Regions from separate parts of the Paraburkholderia sp. J7 genome, predicted to be linked through region 2. Evidence: predicted binding sites of a transcription regulator. Region 2 holds the regulator's gene; the other holds the start of a gene.

Region 1 (8,816 bases), on a different contig from region 2:
GTGGGTGACAACAAATGTTACCACTCGTGTTGCCAGTTGTTGCAAGTCGGGACAGATTGGTGAGCGGCAAAGGAATTTTGCCGAATCGGCCGCTGCTTAATTAACTCGCCGAGTAAGTCCGAAGCTCCGTCTCAGTTCGAACCAGGTCGGGGTCGTCGATGGAGACAACCGCTTCGATTGCCCGCACATAATCTTCAGGCAGGTTCGCCTCCTTTGCGCCTACCAATACATGATGCTTGTACCAGTGGTATGGCAGCAGACCCGGTTGCTTTTTCGTGGCGACGTAGGTCAGTGCATACATTCCGCCAATCGCGGTCTCCACCCGAATACTCAATGGTTCGTAGCCCTTCCCCGCTCCCTCGAATGTGTCGAGCGCCTCTCGTTCGCTACTCACCACCGAGAAAATGACACCATAGACTCTGTCACCAGCGTTTCCTGTGTGCTCACAATCGCATTTACCGGAGCCGTCCTTTTTGCTCAATTTGTCGAACGCGAGTTTGTAGCCCGTCACGAACCCCGTGGTGACCACCTTCGCTGACGGCAGCCTCGCAGCGAGGCGTCGTACCGACATATTGGAGCCGTAAGCGAAATAAGAAAATTCGTTGCTCGAGTTCATTGCTGTGATTGCCCTCGTGACAATTGCAGCTCAGCAAGAAGAACACGGTGCCCATGTATCTCAAACCGGCCCTTCTGCTTCCGAAATGAGTTCGCAGCACGGTGCGAGGATGCACACGCCAGACTCATTGGTGGCGCATATTTAGGGCAAGCGGAATCGGGACATGAATATAACCGCCTTTCGTGTCGCCGTACGCATACGTCTGCCCTTCGATCAGGTATCTCGCGCACAGTGCACACAGTGCGGCATCGAAGTCGTCAATAGACTTCAATCCTGAGGCGTCGATTTTTGCGCTTTCCAGTACTTTGGGTCGTTGCCAGCGCTTTTGCTTCGCGGACGTTCCCTCCTTGCCCCGGAGCGCACAGGTCACGGCATGGGGAAACGTTTCGAAGCTCACACGCCCGCCTTCGAATGCGCGAGATGCCAGCAGCGGCCAGGTGGAAGAGAAGACTTCGTAAATCTGCTCTCCGTTGAACATCCACCGGTAGAAGCGACTCGGGTTCTCATCTGCCCGCTTTCGAGTTGGCGTGGCAAAGGAAAAGATATGTTGACGCGCAAGTTCCCTTTCCGCACGCCGCCCTTCGCCTTCAACGCCCCATCGGCAAGGAGCGTCTATTCCAACGGCCTGAACGTCGTACTCAAGACACGCCTGCAGCATCTGTTGAGGCGTTTTCGCATCCGGAGGCCGGAACGCTCGACCGCCCTCCAGAATGACTAGATGGCAGCCCTTTTTGTCTCCGCCTACATCGATGCCAGCGACCGTGCATGTGTTCAAGCGGTCCCCGCCACGCGTATCAAGCGTTGAACCGGGCTGCTAGCATGCTTGCAGCCCGGTGTGTCACTTAGGCTGCGGCGGCCGTGCCCGCACCTTCAGCCGCCACCTGAGGCGCGGCAACTTCGACAGGCGCCGCCACTACGAGCTTCGGCGCACGCACTTTTCGCGCGACGGGTGACTTCGCGGCTGCGGCGTTCCTCGCAGCAGCCTTGCGTGCCGGCGCTGCCTTCTTCGTAGATACCTTTTTGGTTGCCGTGTTCGTCTTTGCAGCCGCCTTCTTCGCTGCCGGCGTCTTGGCCGGCTTCGCCGCAGGCTCGGCCTTTTCAATCAGGAACTTCGACCGGTCCTTCGCGCCGGCGAGCCATGCCGGTGCGGTGCCACGACCGGACCACGTCGCGCCGGTTTTCGGGTCACGATATTTCGGCGGCTGCGGTCCACGCACGTAGTTACCCGCCTTAGGCGCTTTCACAGCGGCAGCCGATTTCGGTGCTGCATCGGCAACCAGGAACTTGCTTCGGTCCTTTGCCTTTGCAATCCACGCGGGAGCACGACCATGGCCAGTCCACGTCGCGCCAGTTTTGGGATCGAGATACTTCGCAGCGGACGAACCCTGCTTCGCCGTAACCGCTTTTCCCGGTTTGCGGCCGCGACGCTTGCCGACGAATGCCTCAATTTCGGCAAGCGTCACGGCATGCTTGTCCATCAAACCGCGAATCTTTTCGAGTACTGCCGTCGATTTCGTTGTCGCCAACGATTCTGCCTGAGCCTGCAACTTTGCGATTCGTGCCTGAATTGATTGGAGTGTGGCCATTCGTGGTTTTTCCTTTGATGAGATAGTTTTTCCCACTATGCCACATCGGACGACGAATACAACATTTGGTACCGAATTACTTTGCGTTCAGCAGTGAGAAACATTACTGTCTATTTCTGACCCGCTCGCAACGCCGCGTCCGAATCAGGCTGGTGAGTGAATTGGGTACGACACCGACGTTTGGACAAGATATGGAAAGAGAAATATACAAGGGATATGTTTTGTGGGGCCACGCTATCGCGCAACAATCGGAGATCCTCACGCCTGAACGCTATGCGGGGAGCGGCACCGTGACCCGGGACAACAAACTCATCAACGCTTCAGGCGTTCTGGATTTGTTTAATTCCGAGGATGCTGCGCAGGAGGCAGGACTCGCATGGGCACGTGCCTGGGTGGATACCAACGGATAGCGCCAATCGTTGCGCAATGATAAAACACACGCCTGCCCGGCGTACTTCGCCCCCTCCACTTCAATCCATCCTGTTCTTACGCGTTATTCAGAATCGGCGGCGTGCGCGAATTGATCATCGAAGCCCCTTTGCGCGACACAACCAGGATTTTTTCCCACTGAAAGAAGTTAGCGGTACAGCCGGAAGCATGCGGTAGAATACTGTGCAAACATACAGTACTATGGCGCAGTGAGTGCGCGGCTTGCCGAGTTTCCGACCGTGAACTTCGACTGGGAAAACAGATGAACAATCGTGCGGGCACTGCATTGCGGCGCAAATGCTCAAGGACCGCCCGGACAATTCCACAGTAGTTGCAACGTGACAAGCCACCGCACACGCCGCATTGCGCATCTCGACATGGACGCTTTTTATGCATCCGTCGAACTGCTGCGCTACCCCGAATTGCGCGGCAAACCCGTCGTGATCGGCGGCGGGCGCAATGCGGCACCAGAAGTCCTGCCCGACGGCACGCGCCGCTTTGCGCGACTGCGCGACTATGTGGGCCGCGGCGTGGTCACGACTTCGACCTACGAAGCGCGCGCCCTCGGCGTTTTCTCCGCGATGGGCATGATGAAGGCCGCACAACTCGCGCCCGATGCCATCCTGCTGCCTACTGACTTTGATTCGTACCGGCGCTATTCGCGCCAGTTCAAAGACGTGGTGCGCACGTTCACGGACCAGATCGAAGACCGGGGCATCGACGAGATCTACATTGACCTCACGGGCATCGAGGGCGAATCGAGCGAACTTGGAAACCGGATCAAGACGGCCGTGCACGAAGCGACCCGCCTCACTTGCTCTATCGCCATCGCACCGAACAAACTGCTCGCAAAAATCGGCTCGGAGCTGGATAAGCCGAATGGTCTCACCATACTCACGATGGACGACCTCGAGTCGCGCATCTGGCCGCTTCCGGCAAAGAAAGTGAATGGCATCGGCCCGCGTGCAAGTGAACGCTTGGCGAGCCTCGGGATCGGAACGGTCGGTGAGTTGGCCTCGGCTGACCTCGGACTATTGCAGGAGCACTTCGGGCGCACGTACGCCGCGTGGCTGGCCAGAATTGCCCGAGGCCTCGACGATCGCGCCGTCGTGGTTTCCTCCGAGCCAAAGTCCATGAGCCGGGAAACGACGTTCGAGCGTGATATGCATGTCGTGCGCGATCGTGCGGTCCTGACGCCGGCGTTGACGCGCCTTTGCGAACGGGTCACCGAGGATCTTCAGCGCAAAGGGTACCGCGGCCGAACGGTAGGCCTGAAAATCAAGTTCGCCGACTTCAAGATCGTCACTCGCGACCTCTCGCTCACCGAACCGGTGGCAGATGTCGTGGCTATCCGGCGAGCTGTCGGCGAATGCCTGAAGCGCGTGTCGCTGGATCGGAGAATCCGCCTCATCGGTGTACGCATTGGCTCTCTCGAGCGCGCCACGGGTACTGCATCCGCCGCCGTGCCGACGCAGGGCGAGTTGCCTTTCGATTGCTGACGCTCGATCGCCGGCGTTCGATCGATCCGAAACAGGCCTTTTTCGAACAATTCACTACGGGCAGAATTTCGGTTAGATTCTCGAAGCGTCTATTCCAGAAGACTTTCAGGCACATTTCAGCAAAGACTTCTTCGCATGAGCTCGCGCGTACCCACGGTCGACGTCTTCCGTCCATTTGAACATGGCATTGCCCACAATCATTTCAGTGTGCAGGGCGAACCGCCAGAACGTCGCTTGCTCGCCTGGCGGGATCGAGTGGGTCATCTTATTGACGTGGTGCCCTCGCGATCCGCCCTGGAGAGGCCGTTTCAGGCCTCAATTGACCGCTATGCGGTGAATAACCTTGTATTTACGGATTGCCGGTCGGACCTGCTTGTGCTCGAACGCTCTCAGGCACGGATTTCGACAGACCGGGTACGCGACTTCGTCTTCCATGTGTTTCTGGAGGGTGGCGTTGAGAACGTGGTTACGCGCGCCTCGCAGCGCGACAGTACTCCCTCGCCCGCCAGCATTCTTGCGCTCGATCTGAACCAGGCGATTCGAATGCAACGCCAGGCATGCAGGGTGATCACGTTTTTCGTGCCGGGCGAGTTGGTGCAAAAGGTGTTTCCTGATCCGGAAGCCATCCATGGCCGTATGCTTCACGCGTCGATGCCACTTGTGCCGCTGATTACCGAACACGTTGCGACGCTCAGTGGGAGAATCGCAAGCCTGAGCGCCGCGGAGGCGGACGGCGCCATACGCGAGGCGGCGGAGCTGCTTGTCGCAGCGTTTGGACGGCAAGCGGGCCTGAACGGCGACACTCGTGCGGCAGCCCGGGCGGCGATGTTCGCTCAGGTACGGCGCTATATTCAGGCGCACCTGACTGAAAGCGACCTCTCCCCTGAAAGTGTGCTCAATGCGCTTGCACTTCCTCGCCCAACCCTCTATCGCCTGTTTCAGCACGAAGGCGGCCTTGGCGCTTATATCCGAAACCTTAGGCTACGTCGCGCAGCCGATGAACTGGTCCGGTATTCGCACGTCACGGTGATCGAGATTGCCTACGGACTCGGCTTCAAAAGCGCCTCTGATTTCACACGCGCCTTCCGGCGCGCGTACGACATGGCGCCACAGGATTTTCGGGCGCTCGCTGGCAGGCGGCTGCAGTCGCGCTGACAGGCGTCGATTCCCTGTGCGCCAGGTTCATGGTCCGACGCACCGCTCCTTGAAAAACGTCAGCGCGCAAAAGCTCACGCAACACGCGGGCGCGACATGCCAAGCCGCAGACAAGGGATTGCCGCTCCATTTGATCAAACCGGTCACAATGAATTGAGCGGTGCTGCCGAATAGCGCAACACTGAACGCATACCAGCAGCAAAGCAGACAACGCGGAAGCCATGAATCCGGTGATCGCGGGCATGTGCATCACACGTGTCGCATAGCTCGGCATGAAGTAGACGATCGCGTACACCGGTATGGTTTGCCCCATGATCATCAGCGTCCTCCTCCCATGTGCGCGACACAGTTGGGCAAGCGGTGTGCCGGCATGTCTGGCGCTGTTGGTGAAAGTCGGTTCGTCGCGAAGCCGCAGGCGAACATAGAGGCCGACTGGTGCAATCAGAAGACCGATCACGAACGGGATGCGCCAGCCCCACGAAGCGAGCGCTGCCGGCGACACCGTGCTGGTGATTAGCAGCCCCAGGGATGCGCCCAGCAACGCCAGATAACACGCGCGAGCCCACGCAGGATTCATCGACCGCGAAACGCGGGCGAGCGTCGTCGTGCGAATGCGTCATTGACTTCAGTTGGCCGGGCTTGCTGCCAATGCAATCCGTGCCTTCTCCTCCGGACTATTCGCCTTGTAGTATTTGTCCGCCCACTTGCGGTCGGGTTGCAGCATCAGCCGTTGAACGGTTCTACGCTGCTGCGCTTCGATGCCAATGGCGCGAGCCCGATAGTGCTCGTATAGCCGCATGAACTCGGCGAGGTAAATGGCGGCAATTCGCGTGTCCTTTATTTCGAGCAGGTTCTCGTCATTGAAATGCTCCGAGTTGTTGCTCATGTTTGCCGAGCCTGTGTAGACAATCGGATTGCCTCCCTCGGCATCGATGACAATGAATTTATGGTGGATGATGACTGGTGCGTAACCAGGCGCGACTTCGCCGGGAAAAAGCCGAAGCTCAGGCTCGAATCCTTCGGGCACGGTCGCCGGGGAAAAGTACGACGCGTCGATGATATCGCGGTTTTCCTTGCTTCGATGATAGAGCGCGAGGTTGGCCAGAGACGTGGTACTCACCACTTCTCCCGCTTTTTGCGCCTCTTGCGCATTCTGAGCGGACTTTTCACTGATATTGTTGACGAGGCCGAACATCATTCGCCCCTTGTCGCCAGCCGCAAAGCAGGCGTCGCGAAGCGGCTCGTCAGTCGGCATGAAGAGGCAAAACAAAACGGAATGCTGCGCCTTGCCTATCGCTTCTACGATCGTGTCGATCTGGGTACGTTTGCTTTTCGCCTCCGGAGAGAAGCAAACGCGCACGGCTGCGCTTCCCACCGTTACGGCATCCGACCAACCATCCGCGAGTTCAGCGGTTTGATTGATGGGCGGATTGCTGGCGATGGCTTTCGTTCTGTCGTCATAGAGCTTCGCGAGATCGGCCGAATCGAACAGGTGGAGCACGTTGGCTTGTTCCGTGATGCCTTCCGTTGTGAAATTCGCAGAACCCGCAAGGACGAACGCCGGATTACCTTGTCTATCGCCCCTATCCGTCACGATCAGCTTGTCGTGCATGATATGAGTCTTGTCGCGGGGGCAGAAAGTCACAACGCTGTTCAGTGCATCGACCGTGGGTTGATTGGGTGACGGCGCGGGAGATTTGCCTTTTTCGCGCACCAGGTGCGAGTCGTAGACAACGGCAACATTCCCTTTTCCGTGGGCCGTTCCAAAATCCTTGAACGCCGGTATCGCCCAAAGCGGGTCGGTCAGATGATAGACAGCTGCTGCAGCGTGGGACGAATCCAGGAATATTTCCTTGAACACAAGCTGCATATCGTTAGCAAGCCACGTTCGAAGTTGAAGGGCCTCTGCGGCCGGCGGCGCGCTATGTGGATCGATTCCCATGGCCTTGACCTGCCGCGCAAAGGCCTGCGAGCTAACCACCGCGCGGTTGAACCACGTACCCACGCCGTCTTCGATATGCGCCGGAAGCGTGACCTCACACGAACTCGCCTCTGCGTTCAGCAGATTCGGACTGTCCGGCGTACCGACTACCGGATAAACGGTGTACTTGAACTGCTTGCCCCTGTCGGCCTCCTCGATGCGCGCGTCCCACCACATGAATTTTTGAATCGGCGCGGTGTTCGAAGGCGCATCGGGCTTCCCATCCGGCACGGGTCCTTTGAACGTGATTCGATTGGGGAGCCAGTTGCTTGCCGCATGAGATTTCCCGTCCGGACTCGTGAAACCGGGGGCTCGCTCGATGGCAAAACCCAGGAAGTCGGCGCGTGTGGCACCTTCTGGCCAGTCGAAAGCGAGCAAAACCAACGTGGGGGAGAGATAACTGCGGATCTTCGTCGACATCGTTCACCTCGTCTGTGTTGGCCAAAATCTGGAGTTTCGACCAGCAGTTTGTTGAGACAGTGAATGGTGTATGTTACGTAGATGTCGTTTCAATGACGCAGCCCAAGGTCAGTGAGTCTATAGCGTAAAACATCATGAAACCTGTTCGTACCATTTCGACCGTCGAGGTCCATACCGGCGGCGAAGCCTTCCGTATCGTCACGAGCGGATTGCCGCGCCTGCCTGGCGACACCATTGTGAAGCGTCGCGCGTGGCTAAAAGAGAACGCCGACGAAATCCGCACCGCCTTGATGTTCGAACCGCGTGGTCACGCCGACATGTACGGCGGCTATCTAACCGAGCCGGTTAGCCCAACCGCCGACTTTGGTATTATCTTTCTTCACAACGAGGGCTATAGCGACCATTGCGGGCACGGCGTGATCGCGCTGTCTACCGCGGCAGTCGAACTTGGCTGGGTTCAGCGCCAGGTTCCGGAAACGCGTGTTGGCATCGACGCTCCCTGTGGCTTTATCGAAGCATTCGTTCAGTGGGATGGCGAACACGCCGGTAACGTGCGATTCGTGAATGTCCCGTCGTTCATCTGGAAGCGCGACGTGATTGTTCAAACGCCGTCCTTTGGTACGGTGAAGGGCGATATCGCTTTTGGCGGCGCCTTCTACTTCTATACCGACGGTCAGCCGCATGGACTCACCGTGCGCGAGTCGTCGGTCGAGGAACTCATCCGGTTCGGCGCCGAGGTGAAGGAAGCCGCGAACAAGGCGTACCCCGTCGAGCACCCCGAGATCCCGGAAATCAATCACATTTACGGAACCATCATTGCCAACGCACCGCGGCACGAAGGTTCGACGCAAGCCAATTGCTGCGTGTTCGCGGACCGCGAAGTGGACCGCTCGCCAACCGGCTCCGGCACCGGCGGCCGCGTCGCTCAGCTGTACCTGCGTGGCGAACTTGGCAAAGACGAGACGCTTGTGAATGAGTCCATCATCGGCACGGTTTTCAAAGGACGCGTGCTCAGCGAAACGACAGTCGGCAACTTCAAGGCAGTGATTCCGGAAGTCGAAGGCAACGCGTTTGTTTGCGGCTTCGCAACCTGGATCGTGGACGAACGCGACCCGCTGACTTACGGCTTC
Region 2 (8,816 bases):
TCGATATGCGAGCGGCCCGTGAAGTCCTGGTCGTAGGTAATGATCGGGTATTCGGCCACGTCTTCGAGCGTGAGGTTTTCGCGGCCCACGAGCGGATGCGTCTTCGGCACGACCACCACGTGATGCCACGAGTAGCACGGGAACGTGACGATATCGGGGAAGCGGTCGAGCGCCTCGGTCGAGATGCCGATGTCGGCCTCGCCGTTGATGATCATCTGCGCGATCTGCTGCGGATTGCCCTGGCGCAGCGCGAGGTGGACTTTCGGAAATACTTCGCGGAACTGGTGCACGACCTTCGGCAGCGCGTAACGCGCCTGCGTGTGCGTCGTCGCGACCACGAGGTGACCGCTGTCCTGGTCGGCGAACTGGCGCGCCACGCGGCGCAGGTTCTCGGCGTCGAGCAGCATGCGCTCGATCAGTTGATGCACCGCCTTGCCCGGCTCCGTGAGGCCCGTCAAGCGCTTGCCGCGGCGAATGAAGATGTCCACGCCGAGTTCGTCTTCGAGATCCTTGATCTGCTTGGAGACGCCCGACTGCGACGTGTACAGCACGTTCGCCACTTCGGTCAGGTTCATGTTCTGCCGCACGGCTTCGCGCACGAAACGCAACTGCTGAAAATTCATGGTCTTCTCTCCGGGACTGCTGACCGATTGTTCGTTTTTGTCGATGTGAGCACTGTAACGCGCATTGCGCCGCGATTTAAGCCGCGATTTAAGCCGCGATTTAAGCCGCGAGTTTAAGCCGGGAATCTAAGCCGGGAAAACGCGCAGCCCGCGCGGCACCGCCGTCACGCCCTGGCCCACCGTCAGCCCGAGCGCGCGCCACGACTCGCGGTCGAGTTCGGCTTCGAGCGCGCCTCCGGTGCGGCTTTCCAGCTCCACGCGCACCGAGCCGCCCAGCGTCACCACCCGGCGCACGTCGACGACAATGCCGTCGCGATGCTCGCTCGCTTCGCGGTGCAGCACGAGGTCGTGCGGACGCACGTAAGCGAGCGCCGGGCCTTCGAAGCTCGCGTGCACCGAGATCGGCTGCGCCGCGCCTTCGGCCACGAAGCCGCGTGCATCCACGCTGCCGCGCAGCCGGTTAGCGGCGCCGAGAAACTCGTAGACGAAAGCTGTCTGCGGATGATCATAGACGTCCTGCGGGCTGCCCACCTGCTCCACATGCCCATGATTCATCACCACGATGCGATCGGCCACTTCGAGCGCTTCTTCCTGGTCGTGCGTAACGAAGATCGTCGAGATGTGCAGGTCATCGTGCAGGCGGCGCAGCCATGAGCGCAATTCCTTGCGCACCTTGGCGTCGAGCGCGCCGAACGGCTCGTCGAGCAGCAGCACCTTCGGCTCCACGGCGAGCGCGCGCGCGAGCGCGATGCGCTGACGCTGGCCGCCCGACAGTTCGGACGGGTAACGCTGGGCAAGCCAGTCGAGCTGCACGAGCTTGAGCAGCTCATGGACCTTTTCGCGGATCACGGCCTCCGAGGGCCGCTCGCCGCGCGGCTTCACGCGCAGGCCGAACGCCACGTTCTCGAATACCGTCATATGGCGGAACAGCGCGTAATGCTGGAACACGAAGCCCACCTGGCGCTCACGCGCGCCCACTTCGCCCACGTCCTGGCCTTGCAGCACGACCTGGCCCGCGTCGGCGTATTCGAGGCCCGCGATCACGCGCAGCAGCGTGGTCTTGCCACAACCGGACGGTCCGAGCAGCGCAACCAGTTCGCCCGGCGGAAAGTCGAGCGAGACGTTGTCGAGGGCGGTGAAGTCGCCGAAGCGCTTGTGCAGATTGCTGACGGTGATGCCCATGGTTACTGCTCCCCTACTTGAATCGGTTGGCGCACGGCGCGCGCCGTTGCGTGATCTGTCGCATGTTGTGAAACGGGTTGTGCGGCCACCGGCTGCGGGCCTGCGTAGGCGGGAATGTCATCGGCGCTGCGCAGTTGCGCCGAGAGACGGCGCTCCGCGAGCAGCTTCAGGCCGAGCGTGACGAGCGCGAGCAACGCGAGCAGCGATGCCACGGCAAAGGCCGCCGCGAAGTTGTACTCGTTGTAAAGGATCTCGACGTGCAGCGGCATCGTATCGGTCTGGCCGCGAATATGGCCCGACACCACCGAAACCGCACCGAACTCGCCCATCGCGCGCGCGTTGCAAAGAATCACGCCGTACAGCAAGCCCCAGCGAATGTTGGGCAGCGTCACGCGGCGGAACATCTGCCAGCCCGAGGCGCCCAGCACGTGCGCGGCCTCTTCTTCATCGTTGCCTTGCGCCTGCATCAGCGGAATCAGCTCGCGCGCGACGAACGGGAACGTCACGAAGATCGTGGCGAGCACGATGCCCGGCACCGCGAAGATGATCTGCACGTTATGGTCTTCGAGCCACGGCCCGAGCCACCCCTGAGCGCCGAACAGCAGCACATAGATGAGACCCGAGATCACGGGCGAGACCGAAAACGGCAGGTCGATCAGCGTGGTGAGCAGCGCCTTGCCGCGAAACTCGAACTTCGCGATCGCCCACGAAGCCGCGAGACCGAAGGCCAGATTCAGCGGCACCGCGATCGCCGCGGTGATCAGCGTGAGCTTGATCGCGGAGAGTGCGTCGGGGTCGACGAGCGACGTGAAGTAGAAGCCAATGCCCTTCGAAAGCGCCTGCCAGAACACGGCGACAAGCGGCACCACGAGAAAGAGCGCGAGAAACGCGAGCGCGATGCCGGTCAGGAGCCAGCGCACCCACGGCGCTTCGGTGACCGGATCCGGCCGGCGCGTGCTTCGTTGTTGCGGCAGCGTGCTCATTGCGCACCTCCCGCGACGGTTGCGCCCACCACGGCAGTCGGCGCGCTGCCGGCCGAAACGCCCCGGCTCGTCCGGCGTTGCAAATACCACTGCAGCGAGTTGATGAGAAGCAGCATGACGAACGAAACGCAGAGCATCATCACGGCAAGCGCGGTCGCGCCGGCGTAGTCGTATTGTTCGAGCTTCGTGATGATGAGAAGCGACGTGATCTCCGACTTCATCGGCACGTTGCCGGCGATGAAGATGACCGAGCCATACTCGCCCAGCGCGCGCGCGAACGAGAGCGCGAAGCCGGTGAGCAGCGCCGGCAGCACCGCGGGCAGCACGACGCGGCGGAACGTGAGCCAGCGCGAAGCGCCAAGGCACGCGGCGGCCTCCTCCTGCTCGCGCTCGAAGTCTTCGAGCACCGGCTGCACCGTGCGCACGACGAACGGCAAGCCGATGAAGGTCAGCGCGACGAGCACGCCAAGCGGCGTGAACGCGATCTTCAGACCGAGCGGTTCCAGGAACTGGCCAATCCAGCCATTGCCCGCGTACACGGCGGCGAGCGAAATGCCCGCGACGGAAGTCGGCAGCGCGAACGGCAGATCGACGAGCGCATCGATCACGCGTTTGAACGGGAATGGATAGCGCACGAGCACCCACGCGAGCAGGAAGCCGAACACCGCGTTGATGAGCGCCCCGCCGAGCGCAGCCGTGAACGTGAGCCGGTACGAAGCGATCACACGCGGCGACCACACGGCGCGCACGAACTGGCTCCAGTCGAGCGTCGCCGTCTTGAGGAAGGTGGCGGCAAGCGGAATGAGCACCACGAGGCTCAGGTAAGCCACCGTGATGCCGAGCGTCACGCCGAAGCCCGGCAGCGCACTGGGCTTGCGCAATCGAAACGTTGTCATGCTCATCGTCCAGACATGGGTTGCGCGCTTGCCGGGTTCGCCGGCGGCGCCGAAAAGCGCGCCCGTGGGCGCGCTTCTTTGTTATGCGGTCGCGTCGTGATCGACTGCCAACCGGTACTGCGGTACAGCGGTGTTGCGTGACTTACTGCGGCTGGTAGATCGAATCGAACACGCCGCCATCTGCGAAATGCGTCTTCTGCGCGTTGGTCCAGCCGCCGAACGTGTCGTCGACCGTGTAGAGCTTGAGCTTCGGAAACTTCGCCGTGAGCGCCGCCGGGACCTTGTCCGAACGCGGACGGTAGAAGTTCTTCGCGGCGATCTCCTGGCCCTCTTCGCTATAGAGGAACTGCAGGTAGGCCTCGGCCTCCTTACGCGTGCCCTTCTTTTCGACGACCTTGTCCACCACCGCAACCGGCGGCTCAGCCAGAATGCTCACCGAGGGAACCACGATCTCGAACTTGTCCGGGCCGAATTCCTTGAGCGAAAGGAATGCTTCGTTCTCCCATGCGATCAGCACATCGCCGATACCGCGCTGCACGAAGCTCGTCGTCGCGCCTCGCGCGCCCGAGTCGAGCACGCCCGCGTTCTTGTAGAGCTTCGAGACGAAGTCCTTGGCCTTCTGCTCGTTGCCGCCCGGCTGGTGCAGCGCATAGGCCCACGCCGCGAGATAGTTCCAGCGCGCGCCGCCCGAGGTCTTCGGATTCGGCGTGACGATCGACACGCCCGGCTTCGTCAGATCGTCCCAGTCCTTGATGTGCTTGGGGTTGCCCTTGCGCACGAGAAACACGATCGTCGACGTGTACGGCGAGGCGTTGTCGGGCAGACGCTTTTGCCAGTCCTTCGCAACGATGCCCTTGTTGGCGAGCGCGTCGATGTCCCATGCGAGCGCCAGCGTCACGACGTCGGCCTGCAGGCCGTCGAGCACCGAGCGCGCCTGCGCACCCGAGCCGCCGTGCGACTGCTTGATGGTGAGCGTTTCGCCCGTCTTCGCCTTCCACTGCTTGATGAAGGCCTCGTTAATGTCCTGGTACAGCTCGCGCGTCGGATCGTAGGAGACGTTGAGCAGCGACGTGTCCGCGTGAGCGGCCACGGGCGCCATCGCCGCAACTGCGACGAGCGGCGCAACGCCGATAACCAGTTTTGCCGCCAGTGATTTCAGCCAGCCTGCGCGCCCCGTATGTGTCGTGCCCATCTATCTGTTCTCCGTTTTCGTGTGTGCTCGTTCGCGCTCATCCGTGCGCATCTGCGAATTGCAGCTAACGATGGAGGCCAGTCTAGCGATCCGCTTACATTATTAAAAATGATGTTTTCTCATTTTTTAATACGCAAAAGTGGTAAGGACAGAGGAAGTCGCTGCTGGAGCGCGGTTTCGTCCGCACAAACGCGGGAAAACGGCCTGATAGCAACGCTCAGTTGACGAACTTCAAGTAACACTTGAAAAGTGGCGAGTACTGTATAAAAATACAGTTACCTGTTCAAACATACAGTGGCGCCATGACCAAACTCACCGCACGACAGCAGCAGGTTTTCGATCTGGTTCGCCGGGCGATCGAACGCACGGGCTTCCCGCCCACGCGCGCCGAGATCGCGGCCGAACTCGGCTTCAGCTCGGCCAACTCCGCGGAGGAGCATCTGCGCGCGCTGGCGCGCAAGGGCGTGATCGAACTGGCTGCGGGCGCCTCGCGCGGCATCCGCCTCATGCCGGGGCCCGACGACCTGCCGCACCAGTTCACGCTCCCGCACCCGAGCATCATGCAGCTCTCACTGCCGCTCGTTGGCCGCGTCGCAGCGGGTAGCCCTATCCTCGCGCAGGAACACATCTCGCAGAACTACATGTGCGACCCGGCACTGTTCTCGAGCCGCCCTGACTATCTGCTGAAAGTGCGCGGCCTTTCCATGCGCGACGCCGGCATTCTCGACGGCGACCTGCTCGCCGTGCAGAAGAAGGCCGAAGCGAAAGACGGGCAGATCATCGTGGCGCGCCTTGGCGACGACGTCACCGTGAAGCGGCTGAAGCGCCGTTCGAACGGGCTCGAACTGATCGCCGAGAACCCCGATTACGACAATATTTTTGTCGAGGCTGGCAGCGCGGAATTCGCGCTGGAAGGCATCGCGGTTGGCCTGATCCGCCCCACAGAATTCTAAGCAATCCGTCTGCGCGCGTTGTGCGCTGAGTTTACGCACTACCTGGAGAGAGTCATGGAACGCCTTGCCCGCTTGCTGCCCTTCCGTCAATTCGGCCGTCTTCGCCACCTCCGTGGAATCGCCTCTTGCGCGGTGCGCGAGGTGCGCGACTCGGCCGCCGCACTGAGCGGCTCGCTCTTCGAAGACTCGCCAGAGATGGTGGCCGCCAGCACGGCCGACCTGCCGGCGCTGCCCTCGGCCCAGCCGGCGTTTGCGCGCGTGTCGCTCAACAGCACGCTCAACACCGAGCAGCCCATGCGCCGCGCGCCGGTGCGGGTCTATCAAGGTCAGTCGCGGCTCATTCTCGTCGGCACGGTTGACGCGGTCTGCCGTGCGATCGACCGCTGCATCGCGGAGCAGCACAGCGACCTGCCTGCAGCGCTGGCGAAGTAAGGTCGAATCGAGCGCGAATTACGCCGCGAATTCGCCAATACGCGGCTCAAATGTGAGAAGAGGTTACGGTCGGGATCGTTTGACCGGGTTTGCGGTCAACACCCTGTTTGAACGATTAGCCCTATGCCGATGACGGAATCTCCCTCAACCCCACGTAAATCCCAAGGCTGGAAGAAGCCCGTAGCGATCGCCGTTGCGCTCGCCATGGTTGTTGGCGCGCTTGGCTACGCGTATGCGTCGCCCTATATCGCGGTGAAACACATGAAAGCCGCCGCCGACGCTCGCGACGCCGCCACGCTCAACGAGTACGTCGACTACCCGGCGCTGCGCCTGAGCCTCAAGCAGCAGGTTGGCGAGATGCTGCATCGGCGCGTCGAAGGGCAACACAGCAGCAATCCGCTGCTCATCCTTGGCGCCGTGATTGGTGCGGCACTGATCAGTCCGCTCGTGGATGCCTACGCAACGCCGGAAGGCGTGGCCGCCCTGCTGAGCGGCATGCCGCCGACGGGCAAGCCTGGCGACCGGCCGCACGCGCCGCCGCCGGCGGAGTCCGGCGAGCAATCGGCAGAATCCGCGCAATCGGCAGAATCGGCGCCGTCATCGCCCCCAGCGGCGTCGGGCAATCCCGCGCCCGAGGCTCGGCCGGTCACCACGGCCGGCTATCGCGGCCTCAATGAATTCGCGCTCACGTGGGAGCGCGGCAATACGGGCGAGCACTATGCCGCCATCCTGCAGCGTCACGGGCTCTTCTCGTGGAAGCTCGCAGCGGTCGAGCTAGACGAAGGAAACGTCTCGAACTGAGACAGATTGGAAGCGAAAGCGGAAACAGGCCGGTTCTGTGCGAACCGGCCCGCTTGTTCCCGCTTGATCCCGCTCGATCAACTAAGCGGCGGCTTGCTGCTGTTTTTCCTCAGCCGCCGACGAACACGCCACGAGAATGCTGCACGACACGCGGTCGAGCAGCGGCGTATTGCCCGCGCCCATCCACCAGCGCGAAAGCCCCGTGCGGCAGCGGTGACCCACCACCACGAGGTCGGCATTCAGTTCGTTGGCCAGATTTGCGATTTCGTCGATCGGATGCCCGAACGCGAAGTGCCCCTGGGCGCGCACGCCACGCTCGGTTAGCCAGTCCACGCCTTCCTGAAGGATTTCGCGCGCCGTTTCCTCGAAGCGGCCGCAGGCCACATCGGTCAGCAGGCCCGCGCTCTGCGCGATCGTCGAGCGCATGTCGACAACCGAGAGCAGATGCGTTTCCGCCTGCAGATCGAGCGCAAGGTCGGCGCCGCAACGCAGTGCCTTGCGGCCTTCGCGCGAGCCGTCGTAACAGAGCAGAATTTTTTTGTAGCTCGCCATGATCGCTTCTCCCCGCCCGCGTGATTTGCAGGCTGTGCGATTCTCATGATGGTGCGCCGCAATTCCACACGCAAGGGCTGGAAAACGCCAGGTGGGCATCGAAAACCGCCAGATACGTCTTAGGCAACGCACACCTCTTGTGCATGGCCTGATGCTTGCCGCGACATGCAATCGCCTCGTGCCACGTCGCACGGCCTGGAAGCGCCGCCCAACCCGCCACGCAGCAATGCACTAAAATGGGCCGCCTTGTTTCGCGCGATTGTTCGTTTGCTTTTGCGTTCGCTTTGCGTGCGCCTCGCGCGACGCCCGTTCGACTCACGTTCAACTGGTCCATGCCCGCACCCGCCATCGAATTCGAGCAGGTCATCAAACATTACGGAGACAGGACGGTCGTCAACGGCCTGTCGTTCAACGTCCTCCCCGGTGAGTGCTTCGGGCTGCTCGGCCCCAATGGCGCCGGGAAAACCACGACGCTGCGCATGCTGCTCGGCATCGTCTCGCCCGATGCGGGTCGCATCAGCCTGTGTGGCGAGCCGGTGCCCGCGCGCGCGCGTCACGCCCGCCAGCGCGTGGGTGTCGTGCCGCAGTTCGACAATCTCGACCCCGACTTCACCGTGCGCGAGAACTTGCTCGTGTTCGGCCGTTACTTCGGCTTGTCCGCGCGTGAAACGCGTGACCTCGTCGCGCCACTGCTCGAATTCGCGCGCCTCGAAAGCAAGGCCGATGCGCGCGTAGGTGAGCTTTCGGGCGGCATGCGCCGTCGTCTCACACTGGCGCGCGCGCTCGTGAACGACCCCGACGTGCTCGTGATGGACGAGCCCACGACAGGCCTCGACCCGCAGGCGCGGCATTTGATCTGGGAGCGGCTGCGCTCGCTGCTCGCGCGCGGCAAGACGATTCTCCTCACCACGCATTTCATGGAGGAGGCCGAACGACTTTGCAATCGCGTCTGCGTGATCGAGGAGGGCCGCAAGATCGCCGAGGGTGCGCCCAAGGCGCTGATCGAATCGGAGATCGGCTGCGATGTGATCGAGGTGTACGGCCCGGACCCGGTCTCGCTGCGCGACGAGCTTGCAGCCGATGCGAAGCGCACGGAGATCAGCGGCGAGACGCTATTCTGCTATGTCGACGACCCCGCGCCCGTGCATGCGAAGCTGCGCCACCGCTCCGATCTACGCTACCTGCACCGGCCCGCGAATCTC

Evidence for each region. The regulator LexA, encoded in region 2, represses DNA repair genes until DNA is damaged. The targets are predictions, from matches to a motif close to ACTGTATNNNNATACAGT.
Region 1: dinB (DNA polymerase IV) is a predicted target of LexA. The motif match lies at 2,812-2,829, and genes of this name have one in related genera.

Annotation. Positions count from the first base shown of each region.
Region 1 covers NZ_CAJMYZ010000008.1:121,451-130,266, forward strand. The annotation lists gene U5A58_RS15210 (gamma-glutamylcyclotransferase family protein) at 101-616, opposite strand; gene U5A58_RS15215 (DUF429 domain-containing protein) at 741-1,391, opposite strand; gene U5A58_RS15220 (H-NS family nucleoid-associated regulatory protein) at 1,459-2,238, opposite strand; gene U5A58_RS15225 (hypothetical protein) at 2,394-2,612, shown strand; gene dinB (DNA polymerase IV) at 2,970-4,130, shown strand; gene U5A58_RS15235 (AraC family transcriptional regulator) at 4,266-5,285, shown strand; gene U5A58_RS15240 (MFS transporter) at 5,203-5,862, opposite strand; gene U5A58_RS15245 (phospholipase D-like domain-containing protein) at 5,911-7,686, opposite strand; gene lhpH (trans-3-hydroxy-L-proline dehydratase) at 7,821-8,816, shown strand, end outside.
Region 2 covers NZ_CAJMYZ010000020.1:164,701-173,516, reverse strand. The annotation lists gene U5A58_RS29185 (CysB family HTH-type transcriptional regulator) at 1-623, opposite strand, end outside; gene U5A58_RS29180 (sulfate ABC transporter ATP-binding protein) at 750-1,805, opposite strand; gene cysW (sulfate ABC transporter permease subunit CysW) at 1,808-2,788, opposite strand; gene cysT (sulfate ABC transporter permease subunit CysT) at 2,785-3,684, opposite strand; gene U5A58_RS29165 (sulfate ABC transporter substrate-binding protein) at 3,827-4,876, opposite strand; gene lexA (transcriptional repressor LexA) at 5,179-5,829, shown strand; gene U5A58_RS29155 (hypothetical protein) at 5,884-6,261, shown strand; gene U5A58_RS29150 (DUF2939 domain-containing protein) at 6,391-7,062, shown strand; gene U5A58_RS29145 (universal stress protein) at 7,144-7,614, opposite strand; gene nodI (nodulation factor ABC transporter ATP-binding protein NodI) at 7,947-8,816, shown strand, end outside.